Regions from separate parts of the Thalassospira sp. A40-3 genome, predicted to be linked through region 2. Evidence: riboswitches for the same ligand, from Rfam matches in the RefSeq annotation. Region 2 holds a riboswitch; the other holds the start of a gene.
What was found. Region 2 has a riboswitch for thiamine pyrophosphate ahead of thiM (hydroxyethylthiazole kinase). Riboswitches for the same ligand answer to the same signal wherever they lie in the genome.
Positions count from the first base shown of each region.

Region 1: another riboswitch for thiamine pyrophosphate. It lies ahead of IT893_RS10205 (ABC transporter ATP-binding protein); the one in region 2 lies ahead of thiM (hydroxyethylthiazole kinase).

Region 1 covers NZ_CP065428.1:2,239,871-2,247,604, forward strand. Annotated here, with positions in the region: gene IT893_RS10190 (S9 family peptidase) at 1-864, shown strand, start outside; gene IT893_RS10195 (citrate synthase) at 908-2,038, opposite strand; gene IT893_RS10200 (CoA transferase) at 2,132-3,487, shown strand; TPP riboswitch at 3,557-3,668, shown strand; gene IT893_RS10205 (ABC transporter ATP-binding protein) at 3,659-4,444, shown strand; gene IT893_RS10210 (ABC transporter permease) at 4,441-5,253, shown strand; gene IT893_RS10215 (ABC transporter substrate-binding protein) at 5,332-6,285, shown strand; gene IT893_RS10220 (MBL fold metallo-hydrolase) at 6,496-7,548, shown strand; gene IT893_RS10225 (hypothetical protein) at 7,640-7,734, shown strand, end outside.
Region 2 covers NZ_CP065428.1:3,977,578-3,985,311, forward strand. Annotated here, with positions in the region: gene IT893_RS18345 (RsmB/NOP family class I SAM-dependent RNA methyltransferase) at 1-1,030, shown strand, start outside; gene rpe (ribulose-phosphate 3-epimerase) at 1,163-1,828, shown strand; gene IT893_RS18355 (DUF1674 domain-containing protein) at 1,914-2,177, opposite strand; gene IT893_RS18360 (bifunctional 2-polyprenyl-6-hydroxyphenol methylase/3-demethylubiquinol 3-O-methyltransferase UbiG) at 2,184-2,945, opposite strand; gene IT893_RS18365 (Tex family protein) at 3,169-5,532, shown strand; TPP riboswitch at 5,649-5,755, shown strand; gene thiM (hydroxyethylthiazole kinase) at 5,826-6,635, shown strand; gene thiE (thiamine phosphate synthase) at 6,632-7,279, shown strand; gene IT893_RS18380 (hypothetical protein) at 7,459-7,734, shown strand, end outside.

The DNA of each region.
Region 1 (7,734 bases), 1.7 Mb from region 2:
GTTCACGGCGATGGTCCGCAGGACCGCTTTGCGGGCGATGGCTATTTACCCCTGATCAATGCCCTGCTGGATCGCGGGATCGGCATTTACAGCTGGGACAAGGCCGGGGTCGGCGAAAGCACGGGAAACTGGCTTTCGCAATCCATGAATGACCGCGCAAACGAAGCCGTTGCAGCGTATGACGCAATCAAGACGGCCTATTCCGACAGCGGACAACAAATCGGCTTTATCGGTTTTTCCCAGGCGGGCTGGGTGATCCCCAAAGCGTCGCGGATGATCCCGGACAATGCCTTCAATGTCATCATAGGCGGGGCCGTAAACTGGCAAGACCAGGGCGCTTACTACACGCGTCAACGCCTGCTGGCAGGTGGCGCAACAAAAGCCGATATCACCCGTCAGCTCGAACGCAATCAGGTTCGCGACAGCGTGTTCTTTGCGCCCGATGCAAGTTACGAAACCCACCTTGCAAACACCAGTGATCCGTCACCGATGGCATCGGACCGGTTCGGATTTGTAAAACGCAACATCACATCTGACGCAAAAGCAGACCTGGCACAGCTTGAAACACCAACACTTGCCATGTGGGGACATGATGATCTGAATGTGGATGCAAAATCCGATGCAGACATCTATCGCGATGTCCTGATTGGCCGACATCCTGAAAATGAGGTGGTTGTCATTCCTGATGCCACACACGGACTGCTTAGAAGCAATCTGTTTAACTACCAGCTCAGTAGCGAGATGCCGACATCCCGCCAGATGCTTTATGTTGCCCTTGGCCGGTATGCCTATGCGCCCGGCACGTTTGACAAGATCGCGGGCTGGATCAAGCAGGTGGTTGAGGCTTCGACCCCGTACAGATGACGCAAGGGTCAGATGTAACTTATGCTGCACAATCTGGATCGCATCAGGACACGCTGGCGCGTGGCCGAATGATCTTGCCACTTTTGCGCTGTTCAAAAAGATGCGCGATCCAGCCTGCCATGCGCCCAACGGCAAAAATACCAAGTCCTGCCCCCTTCGGCAGACAAAGTTCGCGTTCAATCAAGGCCAATCCGAAATCAAGGCTGGGATGCTGCCCGGTATTTTGCACGACCTCATTTGCAATGCGCGCCCAGAAGGCATCGCCAGTCTGACCACTGGCCTGCATGAGTGCACGGGTGCGCGGATCGCCATCGGGGTAAAGCGGATGACCAAACCCCGGCGGCACATGATCGGGATCAATCTTGCCGCCAGCTTTTTCGACCTGATCCATCCACGCCCGACATCTCGGTGTCAGGCCGCCATGGCGCGTACCCGACAGGGTCGACAACCCCGCCATCAGGGATGCCGGTATGGTCGCCCCGGCCGATGCAGCAACACGCACCGCATAGGCCGATGCATTAAGCTCGTGATCGGCACAAAGTACCAGGGCCCGACGCAACAAGTCCGGTGCATTTTCATGATCTGACCATGCGTTTGCCAGGACCAAATGGATCGGGCTTTTCCCGTCGCCTGAGACCCCGGCAGCGGCCAGGGCGCCCAGCCGAACGATCCGTGCGGCGGTCGGGCGACCATCACCACGGGGCGATCCGGTCATCAGCTCTGCCAGCATCGCCACCATGCGCTGAAGCGCCAGGTCACGTTTGGCCGGAACAAAATCCGGTGTGGCATTCAACACAGGATCGCATCGAAGCCCTGCCAAAAGACCGGCCGCGTCCTCAAGCGTCATGGTGCGGGACAGTTCGACGGCGTTTTGACCACGATAGTAAAACTGCCCATCGGCAATGCGGGTGATGCCCGACACCAGGATCGGCTCCCCCCAATCAATGGTCGAGGCCGCAACAGATTGCCGTGACCGTCCACGTCGTTTCCGATCATGCAGTTTGGCGACATCGCGCCGGTCATACAGGCTTTTGCGTGCATCACCCGGATGGGCAACAGCGCGCACAATACCCCGACTGACATAGGCGTAAAGCGTGTCGCGCGATATGCCGACCTGCGCGCACACATCTGCTGCCGACAATGTGCAGAATGATCCGTCATCGATTTTTTTCATATTGATTATCTTGATCAAGATTGACGATTTGTCCAGTCCGGCATGATGCTTTGATCACTACTGGTTCCGCCCCTTGAGAAAGGAAACGCCATCATGCCCAACCGGTTCACACCCCAGATCGCCAATGCCCTTGGTCTATCTGACCAACCTGTAATCACGACCATCGGCACAGATGTCTTGCCGTCCTATTTCGCAGTCACCGAACTCGCCTGCGCGAGTATCGGGATGGCCGCCGCGATGATTTCAAACTGGCGCGCCCTTGAAACCGGATCAGACGCACCGGTAACGGTTGATCAGCGGCTGGCGTCGAAAGGGTTCAGTATGACAATCCGCCCACAAGGCTGGACATTGCCAAACGTCTGGGACCAGCTGGCGGGCGACTATCAAACGCGTGACGGGTGGATCCGGCTACATACCAACGCGCCACATCACCGCGCGGCGGCACTTTCTGTTCTGGGCGATTACGAAACCCGCGATGATCTGGCGATGGCTGTGCTGGATTGGCAAAGTGACATGCTTGAAAACGAAATTGTCGCGGCCAGTGGATGTGCCGCAACCATGCACAGCCTTGAGGAATGGCAGGCACATCCGCAAGGAATATCCATCGCTACCGATCCACTGATCTGCTGGGACCAGCACGCAAACACCAATGTCGCCCCCGCGTCAATTGACCCGGCCCGCCCGCTTCGTGGTATCCGCGTTCTTGATCTGACACGTATCCTGGCCGGCCCCGTCGCCGGTCGTTTTCTGGCGGCTTATGGTGCCGATGTGTTGCGCATCGATCCGAGGGGCTGGGACGAAGGTGCGGCCATTCCCGAAGTCACACTTGGCAAACGCTGTGCGGGACTTGATCTACGGGACCGGGAAGACCGAAAACTGTTTGAAGACCTGATTAGCGGTGCTGACATCTTGCTGCATGGCTATCGTCCTGACGCCCTGTCCGAATTGGGGTATGACGCCAAAACGCTGCGCGCGATTAACCCGGCGCTGATTGATGTGACGTTGTCTGCCTATGGCTGGACCGGGCCGTGGGCCAAACGACGCGGGTTTGACAGCCTCGTGCAAATGAGCTGCGGCATTGCCGATTGGGGGATGGAACAATCAGGGTCGAAAAAGCCCCTACCGCTTCCGGTTCAGGCCCTTGATCACGCGACGGGATATTTGATGGCGGCCAGCGCAGTTCACGCCCTGATCCGCCGCGCCGCCCATGGCGAGGTCACAACCGCCCGCCACTCATTGGCCCGAACGGCACATATGTTAAGCAAGACAGCGACACCTGACTGCCTTGGCATGATCGCCGCGGAAACAGATGCCGATATTGCCCCGCATTTTGAAAACACAGACTGGGGCCCAGCCCGGCGCATCGCCTTTCCGGTCAGTATCGCAGGAACACCGCATCACTGGGATCATCCGGCGGGAAAGCTGCATCGTCATGGCGCGCACTGGTAAGCTGTGATCAGGATCAAGTCCAAGAACTGTTACAAAACTTGACGGCAGCGATTTGTCTGCGCATAGTCCCCTGATCTCCGGGGGGGCCGATCGTAAATCGGCTGAGAGGTTCGGTGTTGCCGAACGACCCTTTGAACCTGAACCGGTTAAGACCGGCGTAGGAAGGATCGAATGCGCAGCACAGAACACGCGCCCCAGATGGCGCAAGACAATCCAACCAGATTTGATATTGCGCTCCGTGCGGCCCGCGTGGCTTTCAACGGCGTCGATATTTTCCATGATCTCGACCTGACCTTACAGGCGGGCAGTTTTACCTGTCTACTCGGCCCAAGTGGTGTCGGCAAAAGCACGCTTTTGCGCTATTTCGCAGGCCTCGTCGAAGGCGATGTTAGCGGTACCATCACCTGTTCGGACAACATCGCGCTTACCGGTCGGGTCGCCTATATGGCGCAACAGGACCTGCTCTTGCCATGGCGCAGTGTTCTCGAGAATGTGGTGCTGGGTGCTGTCCTACGCCACGAAAAACCCGATTATGAGAAAGCCTCACATTTACTGACCGAAGTCGGATTGCATGACGCGGCAAACCTCCGCCCGGCTGAACTGTCCGGTGGCATGAAACAGCGTGCGGCCCTTGCCCGCACATTGATGGAAGATCGCCCGGTCGTTTTGATGGACGAACCGTTTTCGGCCCTTGATCCGCTCAACCGCCTGCGCTTGCAGGAGCTGGCCGCACGGGTGCTGCGGGGCAAAACGGTGTTGCTTGTGACCCACGACCCGCTTGAGGCATTGCGCCTTGGCGATCGCGTGCATGTCCTGACCGGCAGCCCGGCCCGCTTGCAAGACGCCATCACGCCCAAGGGCCAAAGCCCGCGCAACATTGCCGATCCCGAAATCCTGGCACAGCAGGCCGAACTACTCGGCCAACTTGGTGCCGAGCGGTCGGAGGGCGCAGCATGAGCACGCAAAACAATCCTCATACCAATAAAAAAGCACTGTCGGAGCAACGCTGGCTGATCCTTGCGCGGCCGCTGATTATTATCATTGCGCTGATTGCCACTTGGCAAATGTTGGTGATTGTTACCGGTGCGCCGAAATACATGCTGCCACCGCCTGCAGATGTCTGGCATACCCTAATCGCGCGTCATGCCGTCCTGTTCGATCATGCGAAATATACCATCGCTGAAACCGTGATCGGCCTGTTTGCCGGTGCTGCCCTTGGCACGCTGGCCGCGATCCCTATGGCGCTGTTTTCGCCGGTGCGTTTCTGGCTGATGCCGATCCTTTTGGTTTCGCAGGCGATCCCGTTCTTTGCCCTGGCGCCGCTTCTGGTTCTCTGGCTCGGCTTTGGGCTGGCGTCCAAAATCGCCATGGCGGCCCTGATCATTTTCTTCCCGGTCACGGTTGCGTTCTTTGACGGCCTGTCACGGACCGAGACCGGCTGGCTCGATCTGGCGCGCACCATGGGGGCCAGTCGTTGGCGACTTTTGACCCATATTCGACTGCCCGCCGCCCTGCCCGCCTTTGCATCTGGTTTTCGCGTTGCCACCGCCGTTGCCCCGATCGGGGCGGTGATTGGCGAATGGGTCGGGTCCAGTCACGGCCTGGGTTATCTTATGCTGCATGCCAATGCGCGGGTTCAGATCGATATGGTCTTTGCCTGTCTTCTGATCCTGTGCGCGTTTTCTATCACGCAATATTTCATTGTCGATCGCGTGCTGCGCGCGGCCTTGCCATGGCAACCCGACAGCCTGAAACCGGTTCGGTAAGACACCACACGCCGGCCTGTTTGGCAGCGTTTTAAATCCTCATACTATTTATTTGGCGCATCTTACGGAGGTTCATCCATGTCACGCCTTAAATCCATGATCACCGCGACCGCACTGGGCGCACTTGTTCTTGGAACGTCTTCAACCGCCTTTGCCGCGGACAAGCTGGTCATTCTTCTGGACTGGTTTGTGAACCCCGATCACGCACCGCTGATTGTTGCCAAGGAAAAGGGCTTCTTTGCCAATCATGATCTGGATGTCGAACTGATCGAACCATCCGATCCGTCCGCCCCGCCACGCCTTGTTGCCGCCGGTCAGGGCGATGTCGCGGTGAACTATCAGCCGCAGCTTCATGTCCAGGCGGCCGAAGGCCTGCCGCTGACGCGTATCGGCACACTGGTTGCCACCCCGCTTAACAGCCTGATTGTCCTTGAAGACGGCCCGATAAAGGAAATCGCCGATCTGAAAGGCAAGAAGATCGGTTATTCCCTGGCCGGATTTGAGGATGCGCTTCTGGGCACCATGCTCGGCAATCATGGGGTTTCGATTGACGATGTCGAGCTTATCAATGTGAACTTCTCGCTTTCGCCGTCGCTGTATTCCGGCCAGGTCGATGCGATCATTGGCGGCTATCGCAATTTCGAGCTCAATCAGATGGAAATCGAAGGCAAACCGGGCAAGGCATTTTATGTCGAGGAAGAGGGCGTTCCGCCCTATGACGAACTGATCCTGACCGTCCGCAACGACAAGGTCGATGACCCGCGTTATGCCCGCATGCTGGCCGCCCTTGAAGAAGGCGTGCAGTACCTGATCAACCATCCTGATGACAGCTGGCAGGCCTTTATTGCCGCCTATCCGAACCTTGATGATGAACTCAATATCAAGGCATGGGCCGATACCCTGCCGCGCTTTGCGCTGCGTCCGGCAGCCCTTGATAAGGCGCGCTATGCCCGCTTTGCCGATTACATGGTCAAACAGGGTCTGATCACCGAAAGCCCGGCGCTTGAGAGCTATGCGACCGTGATCGAATAAAATTCAGTCCCCCCTGCTTTCGCAAGGCTCGCCCCAGCAACTGCGAAAGCATTGGTCTGCACCCCGCATGGGCAGACCACCAAGAAAGGCCGGAATGTGTGTCCCGCGTTCCGGCCTTTCGCTTGCGCAGGTCAAATTCCCAGTTACCTTATGGTCACCCGCGTAAAATGCAGAATGGCGACCACATTCAAACCGGATCAGGACCCAAAAGTGCAGCAGCAAACAAAACCAGCCCATCACACCGATAACGGCTTTGAAAACCGTCACCCCCTGCCCGATCCGGTCAAACGGTCGTTCTGGCATTTCCTGAAACGGCGCTATTTCGGTGATGATAACTGGCCGAAGGCCAAACATCAGGTCGGTAAAATCCCCACCGAAACACCTGATCATGACGCCATCCACAACCCGGATCCCAAACGCATGCAAGTCACATGGGTCGGCCATGCCACGGTTCTGGTGCAATATGGCGGGCTCAATATCCTGACCGATCCGGTGTTTTCTGACCGCGCATCACCGTTCAAACGCGTTGGACCGAAACGCTATACCCGACCGGGCCTTGCCATCGATCAGTTGCCCAAGCTTGATCTGGTGTTGCTGTCACATAATCACTATGACCATTTTGACCTGGCCAGCCTGACGCAGCTTGGCAATGCGCCGCGCTATGTCCTGCCACTGAAAAATGGTCCACTTCTGGAAAAGGCGGGCATTCGTGCTGATCGCTATGTCGAATTGGATTGGGATGAAAGCCATCATCACGATGATCTGAAAATCACCCATGTGCCATCGAACCACTGGTCAAGCCGCACCACGAAGGACCGCAAGGAAATGCTGTGGGGTGGCTATATCCTTGAGTTCGGCGATGGCTACCGGTTCTATTTTGTTGGCGATACCGGCTGGAACGAAGCCCTGTTTACGGAAATGGGCGCGATCCACGGCGGGATTGATTTTGGCCTGATTCCCATCGGGGCCTATGACCCGCGCGACTTCATGCGCAATGCACATTGCAACCCCGAAGAAGCCATTCAGATCATGCAGAAAATGGGCGTCAAACAGGCGCTTGCCATTCATTGGGGCACGTTTGTCCTGACAGCTGAGCCGGTAGATGAGCCGCCGGTCCGGTTAGCGGCAGCCCGTAAGGATAGCGGAATTGCGGATGGCGATTTCGTTGCCCCACCAATCGGGGCGACCCGGTTCTTTGATGGCAAAGCCGCACCCGCATCGACAACCACGCAAAAGGTCGAGCATACGGCGTCTGGCTCATAGCTGCCCTTTCAAGTTCGGTTTGGTGGTTTTTCAAACTGCATGCTAAGCATCAATGATTGCGTCACAAAACCGTAACATTGGTCGCCCCGCCATGAGTTTGACTGTCTTTCTTGCTGTAATGGGCGCTGCCCTGATGCATGCCGTGTGGAATGCACTGGTCAAGGGTGGCTCGGACAAATTGATGAA
Region 2 (7,734 bases):
CTTTATGGATACGCCTGACTACGGTGCGGTCGACAGTACGGTCAATCTGGCGCGTGATGCGGGTTTGCATAAATACACCAAACTGATCAATGCCATTCTGCGTGGCTTGCAGCGTGATGGCTTTGAATGGCCGGAAGGCGTTGAGGACTGGCAGCTCAACATCCCGGCATGGCTGCGCGGATCCTGGAAAAAGGCCTATGGCGCCGAGATCGCCCAAGGCATTGCCGAAGCAAGCCTTGGCCACGCGATGCTGGATCTGTCGATCAAGGATCGCAGCCAGACCGCCGAGTGGGCCGAAAAGATGGATGGCATTGTCCTGCCGACCGGATCGGTGCGACTTGAACCGGGTCGCCGTATCCGTGATCTTCCGGGTTACAAGGATGGCGACTGGTGGGTGCAGGACGCAGCAGCAGCCATTCCGGCAACGCTGTTTTCGGCTTACAAGGACAAAACCATCTATGACCTGTGCGCGGCACCGGGTGGCAAGACCATGCAGCTTGCATCCCTTGGTGCGAGTGCAATTGCGGTCGATAAATCCGAAGGTCGCCTGAAACGCGTGTTTGAAAACCTAGAGCGTGTATCGCTTGGTGCGGCTGTCGTAACCGGCGATGCCACCGATCTTGCGCCTGATACGCCGCGCGCCGATGCGGTTCTTTTGGACGCACCCTGTTCAGCCACAGGCACCATTCGCCGCCATCCGGACATTCTGCTGCGTCAGAATGACAAGCTGATGCAATCGCTTCTGCCGATTCAGACCAAGCTGCTTAATCAGGCGGACAAGCTTTTGAATGTCGGTGGCGAGCTGATCTATTGCACCTGTTCGCTGCAACCCGAAGAAGGTGAATATCAGGTCAAATCGTTCCTGGCGGATCATCCGAACTATGAACGCAAAGCCATCACCGCCGACGAACTGGGTGGCTGGGATGAGGCAATCAACGATGCGGGTGAATTGCGCATTCTGCCCATTCACATGGCCGATTTTGGCGGCATGGATGGCTTTTTCTGTGCGCGACTTGTCAAAAAATCCTGATTTCCGGACAGAAGACTCGGGTTTGGCGCACACAGAGCTGCCATGAGTCCCATTCGGGTGACATGTGGGGTAATCTGGGGTATGAGAAGCCCGAATTTCCCGTATCCCATATCGCTTCAGGACCTGTGACGCATGACCACGTCAAATATTAAAATCGCACCTTCGATCCTTTCGGCTGATTTCGCCCAGCTTGGCGTTGACGTCCGCGCTGTTGACGAAGCCGGTGCTGACTATATCCATATCGATGTGATGGATGGCCACTATGTACCGAACATCACAATTGGCCCGGACGTGGTCAAGGCTCTGCGCCCGCACAGCGACAAGGTCTTTGACGTGCATCTGATGATCGCGCCGGTCGATCCTTATATCGAGGCATTTGCCAATGCCGGTTCTGACATCATCACCATCCACGCCGAGGCCGGCCCGCACCTGCATCGCTCGCTTCAGTTGATCAAGTCACTGGGCAAGAAAGCCGGTGTCTCGCTCAACCCGTCGACCCCGGAAAGTGTCATTGAGTATGTCATGGACATGGTTGATCTGGTTCTGGTCATGACCGTGAACCCGGGCTTTGGTGGCCAGAAATTCATCCCGAGCCAGCTTGAGAAAATCAAACGCATCCGCAAGATGATTGATGCCACCGGCCGTGATATCGACCTTGAAGTCGATGGTGGCGTAAACCCGGAAATCGCCCCACAGGTAATCAAAGCCGGTGCGAACGTCCTGGTGGCTGGTTCCGCCACCTTCAAGGGTGGCCCGTCTGAATATGCCAACAACATCAAGGCCATCCGCAGCGCGTAACGCGCTGCCTTGCTGATCGCAAAAACAAAAAAGGCCGGGGCACAATGCTCCGGCCTTTTTCGTATCTGCTTTAAGCGCGCTCAGATCAGAAATCGATGCAGCGGCCCTTGTTTTCCCAATCGCCAAAACGGGTCGGCTCAGGGCCCTTGGGACCACCAATCTCGCGGGCCTTGGCGGCAGCTTCGTTGGCGGCCTTGGCTTCGGCAAGCGCATTGATCGCGTCCTGAGAAAGTTGTGGAGCGGCTTCTGCCCCCGCAATCTCGTCAGATGCCGTATTTGTTTCGGGCTGCGGCTCTGCCTTTTCCTTGGGAACTTCGTGGATGACGGTTTCGCGGAATTTTCCAGCCATCTTTCCTTATCCTGCAATGCTTCTGAGTTTGGAGTTTAGTGCAGCCAGTCTGTTCTGCACACCATACGGAAGCAATTTCACGATAGACTTCCGGAGCTTGAAGATCGGAGGTGCAATATCCGGAATTTTAGCATTCGCATCGACCTTGGTTGCCTTGATGGCTTCCGGCAATTTGTTAGCAACTGTCTGCTTCACATATAGAACGATGTTGTAGCGATACCAAAATGAAACATCGTGAAAGCCCTTCAATTTCGGGCGGATACAATCATATGCTTCATAGCCTTCGTCACGGAAGAACGAGCGCCACTCGTCATACTCCCGCTCGTTCATATGAAATTCCCCTCCCTGCCCAGGGGGAGCGGCCGAGAAAATCACAACATCGGAGTGGCGGGTCAGGGATTGCACGAATTGGCGAGAGCTCTCAGGGCTGAGATGCTCAGCAACCTCCAGACTGCACGCCACATCGAAACGGCGCCCAAGATCAACTGCTTCATCCAGATTGCGTGCAAAAAACGCCTCTTTGGAAATGTGAAGAGCCTCAGTATTGACGTAATCACCATCAACACCGACAACATCTTCAACACCATTTAGTAACCAGCATTTCAGCCAAACGCCCTCAGCACAGCCAAAATCGGCAACACTTTTACAAAACGGCAGAAGTTCTCTGAAAACCGGAACAACCTTTTGTGCTGATTTCCATGAGATCCCTGATGTATAGGCGAAGAAATCATCGTCATATACGTTTTTGTAGTTCTCGGTGCCCGACATTAACTGTTCACCTTATTTTTGGCGTTAGTGCAAAGCACAGGAATAGCGCCCCGATGCAAAATCGGCAAGCTTCAAGCTGATCAGTACGACATGCGCAAACCCACATGATTTCAGGCCTTTGGAATCAAACAGTGGATGCGGACAAAAATTTGGGAAAAACAGACTCTTTCCCGGCGCGCCCAAAGCCGCTATTCCAAGCGTACGAGCAAAACAAGGAGAAACCATGCGTCCAATTCCCCAGCGTATCGCCGAAGAACTTTCGGTCCGTCCGGAACAGGTCATTGCCACCATCGAGATGCTTAATGAAGGCTCCACCGTTCCGTTCATCGCCCGTTACCGTAAAGAAAAAACCGGCGGGCTTGATGACACCCAACTTCGTACGCTGGAAGAACGCCTGCGCTATCTGACCGAGCTTGAAGAACGCCGCGCATCCGTGCTTGAGAGCATCCGCGAACAGGAAAAGCTGACGCCGGAACTTGAGGCCGCAATCAACGAGGCAGACACCAAGACTCGCCTTGAAGATCTTTACCTGCCTTACAAGAAAAAGCGCCGCACCAAGGCCCAGATTGCCCGCGAAGCTGGGTTGGAGCCGCTGGCCGATAGCCTGTTTAACGACCCGACGCTTGATCCGGAAACCGAAGCCGCCAAATTCGTTGATGCCGAAAAAGGCGTTGAGGACACCAAGGCTGCCCTTGATGGTGCGCGCCAGATCCTGATGGAACGCTTTGCCGAAGATGCCGACCTTGTCGCCAAGCTGCGTGACCACTTGTGGAATGAAGGTGAAATCACCGCATCGGTGATCGAGGGCAAACAGGCAGAAGGTGCCAAGTTCTCGGACTATTTCGAGCATTCCGAAAAAATCAAAACCTGCCCCTCACACCGTGCGCTGGCCCTTTTCCGGGGTCGCAACGAGGATATCCTTCAGCTTAAACTGACCCTTGGCAAAGAAGACGAAGACCGTCCGCGCAGCCAGCCGGGTCGGGCCGAGGTGATGATTGCCGCCCATGTCGGTATTGCCGACAAGGGACGGGCAGCGGATAAATGGCTGATGGATACCGTGCGCTGGACCTGGCGCGTCAAACTGTCTTTGTCGATTGAGCTTGATCTGTTTGGCACCCTTCGTGACTCCGCCGAGGAAGGTGCGATCAAGGTCTTTGCCGACAACCTGAAAGACCTGTTGCTGGCGGCCCCTGCGGGGCAAAAAGCGACCATGGGTCTTGATCCGGGTGTACGTACCGGGGTCAAGGTCGCGGTGGTTGATGCCACCGGAAAGCTGGTCGATACCGCAACGGTTTATCCCTTCCAGCCGCGCAATGACGTCGAAGGCGCGATCAACACCATGGCCGCGCTTGCGGCCCGCCATCAGATCGAACTGATCGCGATTGGCAACGGGACGTTTTCACGTGAAACCGACGAACTTGCCGGTCAGATGCTTAAACGCTTCCCGGCGCTTAAGGCGACCAAGGTGATCGTCAACGAAGCCGGTGCGTCTGTTTATTCCGCATCGCAGTTCGCAGCCGAAGAATTCCCCGATCTTGATGTGTCGCTCCGTGGGGCGGCATCAATTGCGCGCCGCCTGCAAGACCCGCTGGCAGAACTGGTGAAGATCGAACCGAAATCCATCGGTGTCGGACAGTACCAGCATGATGTATCGGAAACCAAACTGGCCCGGTCGCTTGATGCCGTGGTTGAGGATTGCGTGAACGGTGTTGGGGTTGACCTTAACACCGCCTCCATCCCGCTTTTGACCCGTGTGGCAGGCCTGACCGAGACGCTGGCGCGCAATATCGTTGGGTATCGCGACTCCAACGGGGCGTTCCAGTCCCGTGCGGATCTTAAAAAGGTCGAGCGTCTTGGACCAAAGGCGTTCGAGCAATGCGCGGGCTTCTTGCGTATTCGCGGTGCCAACAATCCTCTTGATGCATCGGCCGTGCACCCGGAAGCCTATCCGCTGGTCGAAAAAATCAGCGCCAAGGCCGCCAAGCCGTTGGCAGAACTGATCGGCGATTCGGCCTTTATCAAGACACTCCGCCCCGAAGATTTCGCCGATGACACATTTGGTGTCCCGACCATCCGCGACATCATCGCCGAGCTCGATAAGCCCGGCCGTGACCCGCGCCCGGAATTCAAGACCGCCAAATTCACCGAAGGTGTGAATGAGATCAAGGATCTGCGCACCGGCATGAAGCTTGAAGGCACGGTCACCAACGTCACCAACTTTGGGGCGTTCGTTGATATCGGCGTGCATCAGGATGGCCTGGTTCATATTTCCCAGCTTGCTGACAAGTTCGTCGAAGATCCCCGTCAGGTGGTCAAGGCCGGTCAAATCGTTTCCGTTACCGTGATGGAAGTCGACGCACCGCGCAAACGTATCGGCCTTTCGATGAAATCCGCACCGGATTACGAAGCCACGCGTGAAAAGCGTGCCGAAAATCACGGCGATGCACCGCGCGGCAACCGTCCGCAGCATTCATCAGGCCCGCGCCATCAGGGCGGCCAAGGTCGTGGCAATGCCGGTGGTAACGCTGGCGGCGATGGCGGTGCGATGGCTGCCGCACTCAAGGCCGCGATGGAACGTCGCAAGTAACCTATCGCAAAAAGGCTTCGAAACGGCGGGATGGCATATACCATTCCGCCGTTTTTCTTTTGCCCAATCATGCCGATCGGATGAATTGACAGAAGACAGTTTAAAACCCATGTTGAGCACTCACCAAGGGGAGCCCCGACAAGGGGGCTGAGAAACTGCCGCGCAGTGACCCTTTGAACCTGATCCAGTTCATACTGGCGTAGGGACGGTGCGAACGCGGATTACGACGTTCTCCATCATTCCGACTTCGAACTGGGTCTCCATACGCAAAGTTTCTGCATTGGAGCCTCGACATGACGACCGAAATTTCCCGGACCGCGACTGATCTTTTTGAACGCATGCGTGCGACCAATCCGTTGGTCCAGTGCATCACCAACTATGTTGCGATGAACTATGCCGCCAATGTTTTACTGGCCGCTGGCGCCTCACCAGCGATGGTTCACACACCAGAAGAATCCGGTGAATTTGCCGCGATTGCCGGTGCGCTGACGGTCAATATCGGCACCCTTTCGCCCAACTGGGTCGAAGGCATGATTGCCGCGGCCAAGTCGGCCAATGCTGCGGGCAAACCTTGGGTGCTTGATCCAGTGGCGCATTTTGCCACCGGGTATCGCCGCGATGCCGTGGCAGCGCTTTTGAAATTCAAACCCACCGTCATTCGCGGCAACGCATCGGAAATCATTGCGCTTGGTGGCGGTCAAAGTGCCGGTCAGGGTGTTGATAGCGGCGATCCGGTCGAACAGGCCGAAGAGGCCGCACGCGGCCTTGCCATCGCACAAGGTGCCATTGTTGCCGTTACAGGCGAGGTTGATTTTGTCACCGATGGCAAACGATCCGTGCGCATTGCCGGTGGATCGGACCTGATGCCGAAAGTCACCGCCACAGGCTGTTCGCTGACGGCGCTTGTTGGCGGCTATCTTGCGGTTGCACCGGATCAGGCGTTTGAAGCCACCGTTGCCGCCCTTGGCAATTTTGCCGTGGCGGGCGAAATCGCCGCCAATACGGCAAACGGCCCGGCATCCTTCATGACAGCCTTTATCGATGGCCTGCATCGCCTTGATGCCACGACTTATGCCAAGAACCTTCGGATCAATGTTCTATGAAGTCGTTTGATCTGTCGCTTTATCTCGTGCTTGATCCCGATCTGTGTCGCGACCATTCGATGGTGGAAACCACGATGGCCGCGATTGCAGGCGGTGCCACCCTCATTCAGCTGCGCGATAAAAAGGCCGGGACCGAGGGCCTCATTCGCGTTGGTCGGGAATTGATGAAGGCGATGGAAGGCACAAACGTGCCACTGATCGTGAATGACGACATTGATGCCGCCATTGCCATTGGCGCACATGGCCTGCATGTCGGTCAGGATGATCTGCCTTCGCAGATTGCCCGCGACCGCCTTGGCCCGGACAAGATCATCGGCCTGTCGATTGAAAGCGAAGATGTCGCGCAAAAGGTGGACCGCACGATTGTCGATTATGTCGGCATCGGCCCGATATTTGCCACCGCGACCAAGCCCGACCATAAACCGGCAATCGGATTTGACGGGCTTGAAAAGCTGGTGCGGATGGTCGGATTGCCATCGGTTGCGATTGGCGGGCTTAAGGGTGAACACGCCTTGCCGGCACTTGAAAGCGGTGCGAACGGTATTGCCGTTGTCTCGGCGATTTGTGGTCAGCCCGATCCAAAACAGGCCACCGCATATATCGCCCAAAAACTCAAATCAGCGCGGGCTTATCTGTCGCAGTAACCTTGGGCTTTCGCGGTTCCGATCTGCAATGATCAGGGCTGTTATAGGGCGCAAAACGCATGGCTGTTGCGCCCAAACAACAATGACCGGCACGGAAATGCCCCATTTGCGCCGTTAATTTTTCGGCTTCGTAGCGCAAGTTATCAGACATCAACCAAGAACAACCGCGCGAGGAAGCCATGCTGAGATCTCTGCGTAGTAAGCCGGTTGCCATTGCCCTGATTGGGCTTATGACGATCACGACAGCCGGGCTGGCTGCAATCAAGGTCGCACCCAAACCGACCACCGACAGCGTTACTATCCATTCCGAAATGGTTCGCGGTGAAGTGACGCTGCGCCACCCGGATGGCACCATCGCCATCAGGCGTGATTGCGTCCGGTTCCCGTGCAAGATTGACATCTCGTCGCTTAAACGCGGGGACTACGATGTCACACTGACAAATGGCGACGAAAGC